Sinorhizobium fredii: one gene and its partner. The protein of the gene in region 1 binds, or shares a complex with, the protein of each later gene. Links are inferred from orthologs where the notes say so. Each region holds a gene or a part of one and is shown on either strand. Other genes may lie near its edges. The genes, in order: carA and carB.

Region 1 (8,127 bases):
CCCTTTCGAGCTCGCGGCGCTGCCAATTGAGCGCCTTGGTGCGCTTGTGCAGCGCCAGGGCCTGCAGGTAACCCTCGCGCGCATCTTCTGGCGCAGCCGCCGTCGTCGCGGTCCATAGCCGCGCATAGCGAATCTGCTGGTCGAGCGCGCTGATCAACGGGGCAAAACCTTCAGCCTCCAATTGCTCGACCAGCCCTTCCCGCGTCAGCCGCGGGCCGTTTGCCGCCGCGGCGTTCAGAACCGCTGCCCAGCAACGCTGCAGCTCACGATGATCGAACTCGATCGTCGAGATCTCGTCATATTCGTCGAAAAGCAGTTGCGGGTGGTTGACGATCGTGAGCGCAAGGACGCTCTCGCGCAGCATCGGCGCCGCCTGCTGACCGCTGACCAGCGACGAGCGCGCCAGCCGGTCGGAAATCGAGGTCGGGCCGGCAGCGTTGCGCGCACCGCCATAGTTTCGCGGACCGCCGCGCTCGCGCCCACCGCGCTCGAACGGCCGCCGCTCGCCCCTGAACGGCGCGCTCACCTGCAGAAAGGCGTTCAGCCGGTCGCGCATGTCCTGGCCGTAGTGGCGGCGCACGCTCTCGTCGGCGATGACGGAGGTCACCTGCCTCAGCCGGGCCTCAAGCTCGGCGCGCTTTTCCGGCGTATCGAAGCCGCCGCCCTGCACCTCGCGCATCCAAACCATCTCGGCGAGCGAACGGGCATTGGCAAGCACCTTGTCGAAAGGCTCTCGCCCATCGTGACGGACGAGGTCGTCCGGGTCCTTACCGTCCGGCAGCATGGCGAAGCGCACCGAACGGCCGGGCTTCAGATGCGGCAGCGCCAGGTCGACGGCACGGTTGGCCGCGCGGATGCCGGCCCCGTCGCCGTCGAAGCAAAGCACCGGCTGGGGCGTCATCTTCCAGAGGAGATCGAGCTGGTTCTCGGTCAGCGCCGTGCCGAGCGGCGCCACGGCATTTTCGATGCCTGCCTGATGCAGCGCGATCACGTCCATATAGCCTTCGACGGCGACGATCGTGCCCGCGCCGTCGGCGCCCTGGGAAGCGCGCCGGGCGCGCGCGAAATTGAAGAGCACATTGCCCTTGTGGAAGAGCTCGGTCTCGTTGGAGTTCAGATATTTGGCGGGCGCATCGGCAGACATCGCCCGGCCGCCGAAGGCGATAACTTTTTCGCGCGCCGAGAGGATCGGAAACATGATCCGGTCGCGAAAGCGGTCGTACGAGACCGGAACGTCCGGCCCATAGACGACGAGGCCGCAGGCCTCGATCTGCTCCTTGCCGACCCCCTTGCCGGCGAGAAATTCCTTCAACGCATTTCGGCTATCCGGCGCATAGCCGAGCCGGAAGGTCTCGATCGTGCGGCCGGTGAGGCCCCGTTCGCGCAGATAGGCGCGCGCCTTGGCGCCGGACGCGGTCTGAAGCTGGTCCTGAAAGAACTGCGTCGCCAGTTCCATGACGTCGAGCAGGCTCGTGCGTTCCTTCTCCCGCCGCTCGGCCTGCGGATCGGGCTGCGGCATGGGAACACCCGCCATATCGGCGATCTGCTGCACCGCTTCGGGAAAGCTCAGGCCCTCGAGGTCGGTCAGAAAGCGAAAATGGTCGCCGGAGACATTGCAGCCGAAACAATGGTAGCGGCCCTTGCGGTCCTCGCAGTGGAAGCTCGGCGACTTTTCGCCGTGGAAGGGGCAGCAGGCCCAGTAGTCGCCGCGCGACACATTGGTCTTGCGCCGGTCCCAGGTGACGCGCTTGCCAACCACGTCCGAAATCGGAACGCGGTCGCGGATCTCGTCAAGGAAGGACGGTGAAAAGCGCATGGATACCTCTGGCCAGCTTCCATATAAGCGGCCTGGCCGGAGGAAGCCACCGTTCCTCTCGGTCTTGCCCGCTTTTCACAGGCGGCCATCAAAAGAGGCGGGAAACTGAGGCGCCGCCGGAGATCAGGCGCCGGCGCAGCGGCTTACTTCAACAGCTCCTTGACGATGCTGGAAGCCTTGGCGAAATCCATCTGGCCGGAATAGCGCTCCTTCAAAGCATTCATCACCTTGCCCATGTCGCGCAGGCCCTGAGCGCCGAGTTCCGCGATGACTGCGGCGCAAAGCTCGTTCACCTTCTCCTCGGAGAACTGCTCGGGTAAAAATCCGTTGATGATGCTGATTTCCTGCCGCTCCTGCTCGGCGAGCTCCGGGCGGCCGCCCTCGTCGTAGATGCGGGCCGATTCCTCGCGCTGCTTGATCATCTTGGCGAGGATCTGCATGATCTCGTCATCGCCGGCCTGGTCCTTGCCCTGGCCGCGATTGGCGATGTCGCGGTCCTTGATAGCCGCCTGGATCAGCCGAACGGTCGAAGTCCGCCGGGTATCCTTGGCTTTCAGCGCTTCCTTCAGGGCGTTTGCGAATTGCTCGCGCATCTCTTTCTCCATGCAGAAACGGCCCCGCGTCGACGGCGCCGGACGACTGCTATTGCCTCGTTATGGTCGTTCTCTTAAACCACGGCGGCAGCCACAATCAAACCCTTCGCGCAACCGGTTGAATTGTAAGGGACTTTATTTCCGGACAATTCACGGGCGCCCGGTTGACCCGGCTAAAGCCTTTGTCTATTTTCCGGCACCTGCACGAACATCGGCATGAACCTCTTTCTCGCGGGGCTTCCGCGCGCCAATGCCGCATGCAATTTTGAAATGGGGCTGAACCGACCGGCTTTAAAGCCGCGCCTTCCGCCGCAACGGGATAGGAACGATGACCGCGACACCCGCATGGACAACCCAGAAACCCACTGCCCTGCTCGTTCTGGCCGACGGCACGGTGATCGAAGGCAAGGGCATCGGCGCGACCGGCAAGGTTCAGGCCGAGGTCTGTTTCAACACGGCGCTGACGGGGTATCAGGAAATCCTCACGGACCCCTCCTATCTCGGCCAGATCGTCACCTTCACCTTCCCGCATATCGGCAATATCGGTGCCAATGACGAGGACATCGAGGACCTGACCCCCGCCGCCCGCCACGGCGCCGTCGGGGTGATCTTCAAGGCCGACATCACCGATCCTTCAAACTATCGCGCCGCCAAGCACCTCGACGCGTGGTTGAAGGCACGCGGCGTCATCGGGCTCTGCGGCATCGATACCCGGGCGCTGACCGCCTGGATCCGCGAAAACGGCATGCCGAACGCCGTGATCGCCCATGATCCGGCCGGCGTTTTCGACGTCGAGACGCTGAAGGCGGAAGCCAAAGCCTGGAGCGGCCTCGAGGGGCTCGACCTTGCGAAGGTCGCGACCTCCGGCCAGTCCTACCGCTGGAACGAGAAGCCCTGGGTTTGGAACGACGGCTACTCCACGCTCGGCGAGACCGAAGCCGCCTATCATGTCGTCGCCCTCGACTATGGCGTGAAGCGCAACATTCTGCGCCTCTTCGCCGGTCTTGATTGCCGCGTCACGGTCGTCCCGGCCGACACAAGCGCCGAGGAAGTACTGGCGCTCAAGCCGGACGGCATTTTCCTGTCGAACGGCCCGGGCGACCCGGCCGCCACCGGCGAATATGCCGTGCCGGTGATCAAGAGCCTGCTGCAGAGCGACATCCCTGTCTTCGGCATCTGCCTCGGCCACCAGATGCTGGCGCTGGCGCTCGGCGCGAAAACCGAGAAGATGCATCAGGGCCACCACGGCGCCAACCATCCGGTCAAGGACCACACGACCGGTAAGGTCGAGATCGTCTCGATGAACCACGGCTTCGCGGTCGATTCCAAGTCGCTGCCGGAAGGTGTTGAAGAGACTCACATTTCGCTCTTCGACGGCACCAATTGCGGCCTGCGCTTGAGCGGCAAGCCGGTCTTCTCCGTCCAGCACCACCCGGAAGCCTCCCCGGGCCCGCAGGACAGCCACTATCTCTTCCGCCGGTTCCTCAACCTGATCCGTGAGAAGAAGGGAGAACCGGCGCTCGCCGAACGCTAGAAAGCCGAAGAGAACGAATGAAGGCCCGCTTACGCGGGCCTTTTACTTCAGCCGTCGCCGAGCCGCTCCGCTATGAAGTCGATCGTCGCACGCACCGAAGGCAATTGGCCGCGACGATGTGGCATCAGGATCGTCGTCGTCACCTTGCCTGCAGTCCACTCCGGGAGGATGTGGACGAGTGCACCGCTTGCAATTTCCTCCTGACAGAGCGTGCCAGGCAGCGCGGTTATCCCAAGTCCTGCCAGCGCTGCCGCCAGCAGGACCCGGGATTCGTCCGCCACAAAGCGCGGATTGAGTGAGATCTGCACGCTCGTGCCGTCTTGGTGCTCGACCGTCCAGCCCTGCGAGGTAAGTGACGTCATCAGCCCATCGTGCTCCTGCAACGCCTCTGCTCGTGCAGGCACTCCGCGCTCTTGCAAATAAGCAGGCGCGGCGACGAGAAGTTTGCTCTGTGAGCCGACGCGACGCTGCACGAGACCAGAGTCCGGCAGGGGCGCGAAATGATCGCGCACAGCCATATCGAAGCCTTCCTGGACGATATCGACGAAGCGGTCAGTCGCGTGCAGGACGACGCGAAGCTTGGGATAGGCGAGAGCGAGTTCGGGCAATAGCGGGGCTAGCGAAAGCTGCGCCGTCGGAACGGAGGCCGTGATCCTGACAGCGCCGCTCGGTTCGGCAAGCCTGCCTTTGACGACATTTTCCGCCGCTTCGGCCTCCACCAGCATCGCCGCCGCGTGGCGGTAGAAATCTTCCCCCGTTTCAGTCACCGCGAACCGGCGCGAGGTCCGGTTTATGAGGCGGACGCCGAGGTTCTTCTCGAGCACCGCCACCCGCTTGCTGAGCGTCGATTTCGGCACGTTGAGCGCACGCGCCGCCGGCGCAAAACCTCCGTGGTCCACGACGTGGACAAAGAAAGTGAAGTCATTGAGATTCGCCATGGCCGTCATTGTCTGCAATTGTGGACGATATGTCCACGACCAGCCGTCTACCACAAGACCGTCCACGAATGCATCTCTTTCTCATCATTCAATCGAACCGAAGAGGAAGACATAATGGCGATTTATCAGGGTAAGAAGGCGATCGTGGTCGGCGGCACCCACGGCATGGGGCTGGCAACGGTCAGGCGGCTCGTCAATGGCGGCGCTGAAGTGCTCCTGACCGGGCGCAACGAGGAGAATGTCGCCAAAGTCAGAGAGGAGTTCGGTCCGCGCGTGCACGCCGTGCGCTCGGATATCGCCGATCTCAGCGATATCGCGGTCCTTGGCGCCTCCGCCGGCCAGAAGCTCGGGGCCATCGACCTCCTCCACGTCAATGCCGGCATTTCCGAGCTTGAGCCCTTCGATCAGGTCAGCGAAGCCTCTTACGATCGCCAGTTCGCGGTCAACACCAAGGGCGCCTTCTTCACCGTCCAGCGGCTGGCGCCGCTGATCCGCGAGGGCGGCTCGATCGTCTTCACCTCCTCGGTTGCAGACGAGGGTGGGCATCCGGGCATGAGCGTCTACAGCGCCACCAAGGCCGCACTCGTCTCCTTCGCCTCGGTGCTGGCGGCAGAGCTCCTGCCGCGCCGCATCCGGGTCAACACGGTGAGTCCCGGCTTCGTCGACACGCCGACCAAGGGTGCAGCCGGCCTTACCGATGCGGAACGCGCCGAGTTCAAAGCGCTGGGCGATGCTATCACGCCGATGAAGCGCAACGGCACTGCCGACGAGGTGGCCCGCGCCGTGCTGTTCCTCGCCTTCGAGGCCACCTTCACAACGGGGGCAAAGCTCGCCGTCGACGGCGGCCTCGGCCAGAAGCTCTCAACGGCCGGTTGAAGCGAAACAGGAAAGGAAAAAGCATCACCAGGATTTTCGATCGACAGCGGTCAGCACCACCGCAACGTCGTCTCCGACGCGGCAATGCAGACCATCCCGTTGACACTATAGTCCGTGGGAGCCGCGAGCAGGACCTCGCCCCGGACTTCATCGATGCCATGCGAAGGCTTGCCACCATGCGAGTCGACAGAGGCCAAAGCGGCGCCGCATCTCCGGCGTGATCGAACTGATCCGAAGGCGGGAATGAATCGAATTTCAAAGAGATAGGACTGCTGCCTGAGATGGGTTGTCCGGTCGTTGAATCGAAATCTGAGCACGAAAAAGCCCGCCGTGTCCGGCGGGCTTGATGTTTGTTGCTCTGTCCGGGGCTTTACTTGCAAGCGGCGCAGAAACGCTGGATGCGCCGGCAAGCCTCTTCCAGCAGCGCCTCGGAGGTCGCATAGGAGATGCGGAAGTTCGGGCCCAGGCCGAAGGCCGAACCATGCACCACCGCCACGCCTTCGACCTCGAGGAGCTCGGAGACGAAGTCCTCGTCGGTCTCGATGACCTTACCCGACGGGGCGGTCTTGCCGATGAGACCGGCGCAGGACGGATAGACGTAGAAGGCGCCTTCCGGCGTCGGGCAGGAAATGCCCTTCGCCTGGTTCAGCATCGACACGACGAGGTCGCGGCGGCCCTGGAAGATTTCCTTGTTGCGCGGAATGAAATCCTGCGAGCCGTTCAGCGCTTCGACGGCTGCCCATTGCGCGATCGAGGTGGCGCCCGAGGTCTGCTGGCCCTGGATCATGTCCATCGCCTTGATCAGCGGCAAGGGTCCGGCGGCATAGCCGATGCGCCAGCCGGTCATCGCATAGGCCTTGGAGACGCCGTTCATCGTCAGGGTGCGGTCGTAGAGGCCGGGCTCGACCTCGACCGGCGTCGCGAACTTGAAGTCACCATAAGTCAGGTGCTCGTACATGTCGTCCGTCAGCACCCAGACATGCGGATGTTTCATCAGCACATCCGTCAGCGCCTTCAGTTCGTCATGCGAATAGGCAGCGCCCGACGGGTTCGAGGGCGAGTTGAAGACGAACCACTTGGTCTTGGGCGTGATCGACTTGTCGAGATCCTCGGCCTTGAGCTTGAAGTTGTTTTCCTGGGCCGTCGCGACGAAGACCGGCGTGCCGCCGCAAAGCGCCACCATCTCCGGATAGGAGACCCAGTAGGGAGCCGGGATCACGACTTCGTCGCCTGGGTTGAGCGTCGCCATGAAGGCGTTGAAAAGAATCTGCTTTCCGCCGGTGCCGACGATCGTCTGGGCGGCGGTGTAGTCGAGGTTGTTCTCGCGCTTGAATTTCTTGGCGATCGCCTCGCGCAGTTCCGGAATGCCCGAAACCGGCGTGTACTTCGTCTCGCCGCGGTTGATCGCGTCGATCGCCGCCTTCTTGATGTTGTCCGGCGTATCGAAATCCGGCTCGCCTGCTCCAAGACCGATGACATCGCGGCCTTTCGCCTTCAATTCGCGGGCTTTCTGCGAAACGGCGATGGTGGCGGAGGGCTTTACACGAGAAAGGGCATCGGCAAGGAAGGCCATGGTGTGAGGTCCTGATCGTTTCGAAACGGGCGTGAGACGCTACGGAACGGAAGACCGGCCTCCATAGCGGTTAGGTCTATGTCGAAAGACGCCCGGTCTTGCAAGCGCTCGATCGAGAAAAACGGCGGCCAAACCTCGCAAAATGCGTCACCATGACAAAGTTTCATCAAAGCGATCACGGCCGCAATGGATGACGGGCAATCCGGAACCTCCGTCCGCAATCTCACCGCCCCTCCGTGCCCCAGAAGACCGCCCCTCTTCACGCGTTTTCCCACGGCCCATATTTCGCCACAATAACTGTCGCAGAGCGCCGCAATTCCGTCCTTCAAGAGCCGATATCCAGGCGTCATGTCGTGTGATGCGAACGCATTGGCATCGTGGGGGTGTGCTATGTTTCTCGATGAAGAGATCGCTTCGACGCGAACCGGCCGAAACGAGGCGCGCTGGGGGTTTTATCTGGCGCTCGCGGCGCTCGCGGTCTGCATGGTGATGATCTTCGGCCTCGTGGTCGAGACGAAGGCCCAGGCGGCTTCCGCCGAGCCGGACCAGCAATCGGCGATGCTCGTCGTCTCCGAACCCGCCCCCGCGGCGGTGCTGGGCGAGCGGCAGATTGCCGTCGGCGCAACGCTGCTTGCCGCCGCGCTCACGGCCGGCACCGCTTTCGTCGTCAGCAACCGGATCGCCGCCTTAAGCAGGGCGAGAAGCAGGCGCCATGGCCGATAACGAAGACGATCTGCCCGAGCAACGTACCGGCTTCCTTGCCCGGCTGTCGGCGATCGAGACGATCATCGTCGCGA
Region 2 (9,288 bases), 640 kb from region 1 along the record:
TCGGAGACACGGCCCTCATTGTGGCTCTGGGCCTCCTTGGCGGCATGGTATTCGGCATTTTCCGACAAGTCCCCATGGGCGCGCGCTTCGGCGATCGCCTCGATGATTCGCGGGCGTTCTTCCTGCTGGCGCCAGCGCAGCTCCTCCTGCAGATTCGCGAATCCACCCTGGGTCATCGGAACTTTGTCGACCATTTCATCGTCCTTTATCAAGCGCGCGGCGCCGCCTCCCGGCGGCGCCGACGCAAAAGAAAACGGTCCCCGGAGCCGAAGCACCGGAACCGTCCGAAACATCCGAACCGTTCTTATAACAGAAACGGAAGCGCGAAAGCCAGATTTTTCGAGACGCTCCGCGCCGGGGCGAAGGCTGTGTCCAACCTCGAGATCTTCAAAAAATAGCCTTCAGTACAAAAAGCCGCTTTACCTCAACAGCACTTCAGGTTGTATCAGTCCAGGTTCCATGAACAAGCGATCGGAACCAACCATGAGTCTACTCGAAGAGAAGCCAAGGACCTCCAGCGTGACGAAGCACAGGCCAGGCGAGGGACGCTGGAGCGAGTTGCTGAAGAGAGATCATCTTGCTGCAACCGTGACCCTGTGCCTTGGCGTCGCGCTCTTTGCCTTCAACGAGTTCTTTATTTCGACGGCCTTGCCTACGGCGGTCGAGGAATTCGGCGGGGCGGCCTTGCTGTCCTGGGCCTTCACGCTCTATCTGGTTTTCGCCATCATCGGCGGCGCCCTGGCGGCCAATCTGAAAGCCAGGTTCGGCGCGCGCAGCACGCTGATCGCTGCCGCGCTGGTCTTCGCCGCCGGCACGGTGATCGCGACCGTCGCGACCGGCATGCCTCAAGTGCTCGCCGGCAGGTTGCTGCAGGGGCTCGGCGAAGGAATCATTGCCGGGGTTTGCTATGCACTCATCCCCGAGCTTTTCCCGCCGCGCCTCGTTCCCAAGGTTTTCGGGGCAGAAGCGATCGTCTGGGCGTCGGCCGCCTTTGCCGGTCCGCTGATCTCCGGACTGCTCACGGAATATTGGTCGTGGCGGGCCGCCTTCTTCGTCAACATACCGGCCGTCGCCGTCTTCATAGCGCTCGTCATTGCGATCGTCGGCCAGCCGAAGCGAGGTGGCGGCGATGTCGGCGCCGTGCCTTTGCTGCGACTCTTCGCATTCGGGCTCGGCATTTTGTTGATCTCGCTCTCGAGTACGGCAAGCAGTGCCTATGTGACGGCGGCTTTGCTGGTGATCGCACTCGCCGTCTTCATCACCGCGATCCGATCCGACCGCAGATCGCCGAACTCCATTCTGCCGTCCTGCGCTTTCGCGAACCGAAGCGCGCTTGGCAGCGGTCTCTGGATTATCCTGTTGATGCCGCTCGCCCAGGCGTCCGGCTCGGTCTATCTCGTCTATTCGCTGCAGCAGCTTTGGGATTTCCGACCGACGGCCGCCGGCTTTTCGAGCGCTTTGATGGCGATGTCCTGGAGCGTAACGGCAATTCTGGTCGCCAGCCTGCCATCGCACGCGATTCGCGTTCGGCTGATGTGGACGGGGCCGCTGATCCTCGGCCTTGGCCTCGTCGGGCTGACACTCGCCGTCTGGAGCGACGAGCACCGGCTTGTGTTCATCGGACAGGCGGCTATCGGCGCCGGTTTCGGCATCAGTTGGGGAACGCTCAGCCAATTCCTGATGGACATCTCGAGCAAGGAGGAGCGCGACAAGACCTCGGCGCTGCTGCCGACGCTGCAATCGGCGGGCTATGCGATCGGCGCCGCCCTTTTCGGCGTAACCGCCAACGCTTTCGGCTTCGATGAAGGTGCCAGCGACTATGTGCTGGCGATGTCGCTGCTTGCCGTATTTGCGCTGGCTTGCGTCATCGCGGTCGCATCGGTTTTCTTCGCCTTCAGGACGCTGCGCCTGACGCGGCAGGGCGCCGCGTGGTAGCGCAACTCTCCTGGAAGCGTCTATCCATTACCGAGCCTTGGCGCACCCGATAGGGGCGCGCCGGGGGCATCCGTCAAGCGTCGAAGTAGCTCTGTAGCGGACGCACTTCCAGGTTGCCTGCCTTCAGCGCCTTGATGGCGTGCGCCGCGGCTTCGGCTCCGGCCATGGTCGTGTAGTAGGGGACCTTCTGCATCAGCGTCGCGCGGCGCAGCGACTTCGAGTCGGAGATCGCCTTGTTGCCGTCAGTGGTGTTGATGACAAGCTGGATCTGGCGGTTGCGGATGGCGTCCTCGACATGCGGCCGTCCCTCGAGCACCTTGTTGACCTTGGTGGCGGTAATGCCGTTTTCGCCCAGGAACCGGGCCGTACCGCCGGTCGCCATCACCTTGAAACCGATGTCCGCGAGAACGCGGATGGCCGGCAGAACCCGTGCCTTGTCCTCATCGCGAACCGAGACGAACACCGTTCCGTCACGCGGCAGATCGACGCCGGCGCCGAGCTGGGACTTGGCGAAGGCAAGCGCATAGTCGGTGTCGAGGCCAATCACTTCGCCGGTCGAGCGCATTTCCGGGCCGAGCAGGGTGTCCACGCCCGGGAAGCGGGCGAAGGGGAACACGGCTTCCTTGACGGCAATGTGCTTCAGATTGCGAGGATCCGGCTTCTTGCCATAGGCAGCGATCGCATCATCCAAGTTTTCTCCAGCCATCACTCGCGCGGCGATCTTCGCGATCGGCGCGCCGATCGTCTTCGCGACGAAGGGGACCGTGCGGGAGGCGCGCGGATTGACTTCGAGCACGTAGATCGTGCCGTCCTTGATGGCGAACTGCACATTCATCAGCCCGCCGACATTGAGTGCCTTTGCAAGCGCCGCCGTCTGCCGCTCGAGCTCGTCGACGAGGTTCTTGTCGAGCGAGTGCACCGGCAGCGAGCAGGCCGAGTCGCCGGAGTGAATGCCCGCTTCCTCAATATGCTCCATGATACCGGATACGAACACATCCTTGCCGTCGCACAGGCAATCGACGTCGACTTCGATCGCATTGGTCAGGTAGCTGTCGAAGAGCAGCGGGTTCTTGCCGAGCAGCGTGTTGATCTGGCCCGTCTTGTCGTTCGGATAGCGCTGCTTGATGTCCTCCGGCACGAGGCCGGGAACCGTGTCGAGCAGGTAGGTCTGCAGCATGCTTTCCGAATGGATGATCTGCATCGCGCGGCCGCCGAGAACATAGGACGGACGCACGACCAGCGGAAAGCCGATTTCGGCGGCGACGAGGCGTGCCTGCTCGACGGAGTAGGCGATGCCGTTGCGCGGCTGGTTGAGGTCGAGCTTCATCAGAAGCTTCTGGAACCGGTCGCGGTCTTCGGCCAGATCGATCGCGTCGGGTGCCGTCCCGAGGATCGGAATGCCGTTCTTCTCCAGCGCCTCCGCAAGCTTCAATGGCGTCTGGCCGCCGAACTGAACGATGACGCCGTGCAGCGTGCCGTTTTCCTGCTCGGCGCGCATGATCTCGATGACGTCTTCCGCGGTCAGCGGCTCGAAATAGAGCCTGTCGGAGGTGTCGTAGTCGGTCGAAACCGTTTCCGGGTTGCAGTTGACCATGATCGCCTCATAGTCGGCGTCCTTCAACGCGAAGGCCGCGTGACAGCAGCAATAGTCGAACTCGATCCCCTGGCCGATCCGGTTCGGGCCCCCACCCAGGATGACCACCTTCTTGCGATCGGAAACCTGTGCCTCCGAGCGCGCGGCGCCGACGAACGGCGTTTCATAGGTGGAATACATGTAAGCGGTCGGCGAAGCGAATTCCGCCGCGCAGGTGTCGATGCGCTTGTAGACCGGGCGGACATTCAACGCGTTGCGCAGTTCCGCGACTTCCTTCGGGCGCTTGCCGGTCAGCGTCGCGAGACGCGCATCGGAAAAACCCATGGCCTTCAGCATTCTGAGGTTTTCGGCATCCTGCGGCAGCCCGTGCTCGCGGATACGGGCCTCCATGTCGACGATCGCCTTGAACTGAGCGATAAACCACGGATCGATCTTGCAGGCCTCGTGCACTTCCGCCTCGGTCATGCCGAGGCGCAGCGCCTGGGCCACCATGCGCAGGCGGTCGGGGGTCGGCGTGCCGAGCGCCGCACGGATGGCGTTGCGGCCATCGCCGTCGGCGTCGAAATCGGGAACTTCGATTTCGTCGAGACCGGTGAGCCCGGTTTCAAGCCCGCGAAGCGCCTTCTGCAGCGATTCCGCGAAGGTGCGGCCGATCGCCATGACTTCGCCGACCGATTTCATCGCGGTGGTCAGCGTCGGTTCGGCACCGGGGAACTTTTCGAAGGCGAAGCGCGGGATCTTGGTGACGACGTAGTCGATCGAAGGTTCGAAGGATGCCGGCGTGGCTCCGCCGGTGATGTCGTTCTCCAGCTCGTCGAGCGTATAGCCGATGGCAAGCTTCGCGGCGATCTTTGCGATCGGGAAGCCTGTCGCCTTGGAGGCGAGGGCCGAGGAACGCGAAACGCGCGGGTTCATCTCGATGACGACCAGACGGCCGTTTTGCGGGTTTACCGCGAACTGGACGTTCGACCCGCCGGTCTCGACGCCGATCTCGCGCAGCACCGCGATAGAGGCGTTGCGCATGATCTGGTACTCCTTGTCGGTCAGCGTCAGCGCCGGCGCGACGGTGATCGAATCGCCCGTGTGGACGCCCATCGGGTCGATGTTCTCGATCGAGCAGATGATGATGCAATTGTCCGCCTTGTCGCGGACGACTTCCATTTCATATTCCTTCCAGCCGAGGACCGACTCCTCGATCAGGACTTCCGTCGTCGGCGACGCATCGAGGCCGCTGCCGACGATCTCGAAGAATTCCGAGCGGTTGTAGGCAATGCCGCCACCCGTGCCGCCAAGAGTGAAGGAAGGCCGGATGATCGCCGGAAGTCCGACGTCGTCAAGCGCTTGAGCGGCGATCGCCATGGCGTGGTTGACGTAGCGCGCCTTGCGATCGCCTTCGCCGAGGTTCCACTGGTTCTCGAGTTCATCGAGGGCGGTGTCGAGTTCGCCACCGGAAAACTTCGCCTTGAGCGCGGCACGTTCCGCCTCATGCGCCTTGCGATCCTGGTCCTTGATGTCGGTGGCATTCGCCAGCCGCGACTTCGGCGTCTCGAGCCCGATCTTGGCCATCGCCTCGCGGAACAGGGCGCGATCCTCGGCTTTGTCGATCGCCTCGGGCTTGGCGCCGATCATCTCGACATTGTAGCGGTCGAGGACGCCCATCCGGCGGAGGGAAAGCGCCGTGTTCAAGGCCGTCTGGCCGCCCATGGTCGGCAACAGCGCGTCCGGGCGCTCCTTGGCGATGATCTTCGCGACCACCTCAGGGGTGATCGGCTCGACATAGGTCGCATCGGCCAGCCCCGGATCGGTCATGATCGTCGCCGGGTTGGAATTGACGAGAATGACGCGGTAGCCTTCCTCCTTGAGGGCCTTGCAAGCCTGGGTGCCGGAATAATCGAATTCGCATGCCTGGCCGATCACGATCGGCCCCGCGCCGATGATGAGGATCGATTTGATATCTTGGCGCTTCGGCATGGTTCTCATCCGCTTTCTGGTTGCGCGAAAAACCGGCCGAGGTGGGAGATCACCGGCCGGGTGCGCAATGAATGGTCTTTTCAGGCTAGAAGCGGCTTATAGGCAAATGTCCCTGCCAGCGGAACCCCGAAAATTCCGGAATCGACAATTAGGCGCAGATATTTGCGCGCTCAACCAATGCCCCCATTTACCATCCCAGTTTCGCCGACATCCGCAGCCTATTCAGAAGACGGGATCACCAGCACTTTTACTTCTCCTGGGAGCGCTTTGTTAGCAATGATGACGGGGGCCTCGTCGAGGGTCACGCGCCGGGAAATCAGCCGGTCGACGTCAATTGCGCCCGTGGCCACGAGGTCGGCTGCCCGGCGGTGCACAAAGGGATTGATGAAGGACCCTTGCAGGCGCAGCTCGCGGAAGAGAATGTCGAAAGGCTCGATCTCCACCTTCTCGCCCCGCGGCAGCACGCCGAGAATGACGACCGTCCCGCCCGCCTTCGCCAGGCGTGTCGACTGCATCACGGTTTCTGCCACGCCGGCGCATTCGATCACGACATCGACTCCTCCAGGAACGAGTCCGTGCGGCCCAGAGATCGCCTCGATCACGTCGCCGGCGGTGGGATCGACCGTTGCCGTCGCCCCGACCTCCTCCGCCAAGCCGCGCTTCGATGCCTGCCGCGTCGAGAGAATGACCGTCGTCGCACCCGCCAGCCTTGCAAGTTGAACGGTCAATAGACCAATAACGCCGCCCCCGAGAACCGCCACCGAGGACCCGGCACGGATACCGGCGTTGTCTATGCCGTGCAGACAGCAGGCGAGGGGTTCACAGAACGCTCCGTGCACCGCATCGAGGCTAAGCGGAATTTCGAAGGCCTGTTTCTGCGGGACCAGCACGTACTCGGCGAAACCGCCATCGCGGTGAATGCCGATGGCGCGCAGATTGAGGCAGAGATTTACTCTGCCAGCTTGGCATTGTGGGCAGCGGCCGCAGGAAATATTGGGGTCGCCGGTGATTCTCGCTCCCGGTTTGATCCCGTAAACGGAGTTCCGGCCCTCACGACGATGCCGCAGAATTCGTGACCGAGGGTGACCGGAGGCGTCGACGGAAACTCCCCATGAAGGAGATGCCGGTCGGTCCCGCAAATGCCGCAGGCTTCCACTTTGACGAGCAGATCGTCAGGCCCGGGTTCGGGCACCTCGACGTGCCGAACGGAGATTTTGCCGATCGCTTCCAGACGCACCGCTTTCATGCATGCTCCTCCGACCACCGCACCATAGGAACGCGAAAGCGCCAGGTCGTCAATCTGCCGGAAAATCGAACCCGCAAGTTGCAGAGAAAAAGACCGGCGGATGAAACCGCCCTGCAGCGATTGCGTTTTACAGGAATTGCAGCGCAGGCATATAAATGTTCAACGCGCCAAGTGGCGACGTCTCCGGAGGAAAGATCATGGAATGGAAGGGCCGCCGCCAGTCCAGCAACGTCGAGGATCAGCGGGGCGCGGGCCCCGGCGGCCTTGGAGGCGGCCCCTTCGGCCGCGGCGGCGGGTTTCGCATTCCGACGGGCGGCGGCATGCGCCGCGCCGGCGGCGGCCTGAGCTTCGGAACGATCATCTTCCTGGTCATTCTCTATTTCGTCCTCAAAGCCATGGGCATCGACATGCTCCAGGTCATCGAAGGCGGCCCGGTGAACATGCCGGGCTTCGAGCAGAGCGATGGTTCTCAGGCGCCGCGCGGCTCGGCGGAAGAAGAGGAGATGAAGGCCTTCATGGCGACGGTGTTGGCGGAGACGGAGGACACCTGGAACGGCATCTTCCAGGCTGGCGGCGAACAATACGAGGAGCCGAAGCTGGTGCTTTTCAGCGGCGCCGTCCAGTCGGCCTGCGGTTTTGCCTCCGCTGCCTCGGGGCCATTCTATTGCCCCGGGGACCGCAAGGTCTATCTGGACATGACCTTCTTCGAGGAACTGGCGCAGAAGTTCGATGCAGCCGGCGACTTCGCGCAAGCCTACGTGCTGGCGCACGAGGTCGGCCATCACGTCCAGAACCTGCTCGGCGTCCTTCCGAAATTCAATCAGATGCGTCAGCGCATGAGCGAGGCCGAGGCGAACCAGATGTCGATCCGCGTCGAACTGCAGGCGGATTGCTTTGCCGGAATCTGGGGCAAGTACACCGAACAGAAAGGCATGCTGGAGCGCGGCGACCTCGAAGAGGCTCTCAACGCCGCGACCCAGATCGGTGACGACACGCTGCAGAAACGCACGCAAGGCTATGTCGTGCCGGAGAGTTTCAACCACGGAACCTCGGAGCAGCGGATGAAGTGGTTCAGACGCGGCTTCGACAGCGGCAGGATGTCCGACTGCGATACCTTCTCCGGTTCGGTTTGATCGCTTCGGATCCGGACAAAGCCCGGTTCCCGCGATCCCTCATCGTTCGCTGTCCATATGGACGAGCTGCGCCTCGGGATAGCGTGCGCCGGCGGCGGCGCCCCTCGGAACTGCACGCTCGATCGCGGCGAGATCGTCGGCGTTCAATGGAACCGACTGCGCGCCAAGCGCTTCGGAAAGGCGATCGCGCCGCCGGGCGCCGACCAGCGGCACGATATCGCCGCCCTGAGCGGCAACCCAAGCGATGGCGATCTGCGCCACAGACGCTCCCTTGGCCGCCGCCACGCGCCTCAGCGCTTCGACCAAGGCTAGGTTCTGATCGACATTGCCGTCCTGAAACCGCGGGCTCATCGCCCGAAAGTCGCCGGTTCTGGCCGCATCCTTCCGCCAGTGACCGCTGATGAGGCCGCGCGAAAGCACCCCATAGGCGGTGATGCCGATGCCGAGGTCGCGGCAGGTTGGGAGAATCTGGTCCTCGATCCCTCTGGAGATCAGTGAATATTCGATCTGCAGATCGCTGATCGGGTGGACGGCGGCGGCGCGGCGGATCGTCTCCGCTCCGACTTCGGATAGGCCGATGTGTCGAACATAGCCCGCCTTCACCATATCCGCGATCGCACCGATCGTCTCTTCGATCGGAACCTCCGGGTCGAGGCGGGAGGGGCGGTAGATATCGATATAATCGACCCCCAGCCGCTGAAGGCTGTAAGCCAGGAAATTCCGCACCGCCTTCGGCCGTCCGTCATAGCCGGACCAGCCGCCCGCCGCATCGCGCAGCGCGCCGAATTTGACGCTCAGCTGCACCTGATCGCGATCCCGGCCGGCGAGCGCCTCGCGGATCAGCATCTCGTTATGGCCCATGCCGTAGAAATCGCCGGTGTCGAGCAGGGTGACCCCGGCATCGAGAGCGGCATGAATTGTCGCGATGCTTTCCGCGCGATCCGTCGGACCGTACATTCCAGACATTCCCATGCATCCGAGACCAATCGCCGAAACGTCGGGTCCGGACCTGCCTAGCGAAACCATATGCATCTGACTTCTCCTTGGTGAAACCTTGCGGTTGTTTCCTTCGGCTGCAAGGTTTACTCGGGATCGCTCTGTGCGATAATCCAGCATTCACAACACAGCTTGTACGGATTTTCGCACAATGAATGAGCTTCCTTTAGCAGATCTCGACGCCTTCGCGGCCGTCGCGCACGCACGCAGTTTTCGGACTGCGGCGAAGAAGCGCGGCGTATCGGCGTCGGCTCTGAGCGAAGCCCTGCGGCGGCTCGAATCGAGGCTGGGCGTCAGGCTGCTCAACCGCACCACGCGCAGTGTCACCGTGACCGAAGCGGGTAGGCGCCTCTTGGAGCGGCTGGCGCCGGCGCTCGGCGAGATCGCCGGGGCGCTCGAACAGGTGGCGAGCG

The links.
Region 2: the proteins of carA (region 1) and carB are in contact, whole or in part, in a solved structure (PDB 1KEE), measured with the Escherichia coli proteins. The link is inferred for Sinorhizobium fredii from one-to-one orthologs.

Annotation. Positions count from the first base shown.
Region 1 is NZ_CP024307.1:2,640,341-2,648,467, forward strand. The notes cover bases 1,938-4,840. They hold carA (glutamine-hydrolyzing carbamoyl-phosphate synthase small subunit), read left to right. Parts: upstream 1,938-2,737; coding sequence 2,738-3,943; downstream 3,944-4,840. Other genes in these bases: NXT3_RS13000 (GatB/YqeY domain-containing protein), read right to left, coding at 1,960-2,409; NXT3_RS13010 (LysR substrate-binding domain-containing protein), read right to left, coding at 3,991-4,840. Outside these bases: dnaG (DNA primase), read right to left, coding at 1-1,816; more of NXT3_RS13010, read right to left, coding at 4,841-4,881; NXT3_RS13015 (SDR family oxidoreductase), read left to right, coding at 4,996-5,757; NXT3_RS13025 (pyridoxal phosphate-dependent aminotransferase), read right to left, coding at 6,128-7,330; NXT3_RS13030 (hypothetical protein), read left to right, coding at 7,721-8,053; NXT3_RS13035 (hypothetical protein), read left to right, coding at 8,043-8,127. UniProt on the Escherichia coli protein: Small subunit of the glutamine-dependent carbamoyl phosphate synthetase (CPSase).
Region 2 is NZ_CP024307.1:1,996,854-2,006,141, forward strand. The notes cover bases 1,809-5,872. They hold carB (carbamoyl-phosphate synthase large subunit), read right to left. Parts: upstream 5,501-5,872; coding sequence 2,009-5,500; downstream 1,809-2,008. Other genes in these bases: NXT3_RS09915 (MFS transporter), read left to right, coding at 1,809-1,935. Outside these bases: transcription elongation factor GreA, read right to left, coding at 1-194; more of NXT3_RS09915, read left to right, coding at 484-1,808; ypfJ (KPN_02809 family neutral zinc metallopeptidase), read left to right, coding at 6,944-7,879; NXT3_RS09935 (aldo/keto reductase), read right to left, coding at 7,919-8,911; NXT3_RS09940 (LysR family transcriptional regulator), read left to right, coding at 9,027-9,288. UniProt on the Escherichia coli protein: Large subunit of the glutamine-dependent carbamoyl phosphate synthetase (CPSase).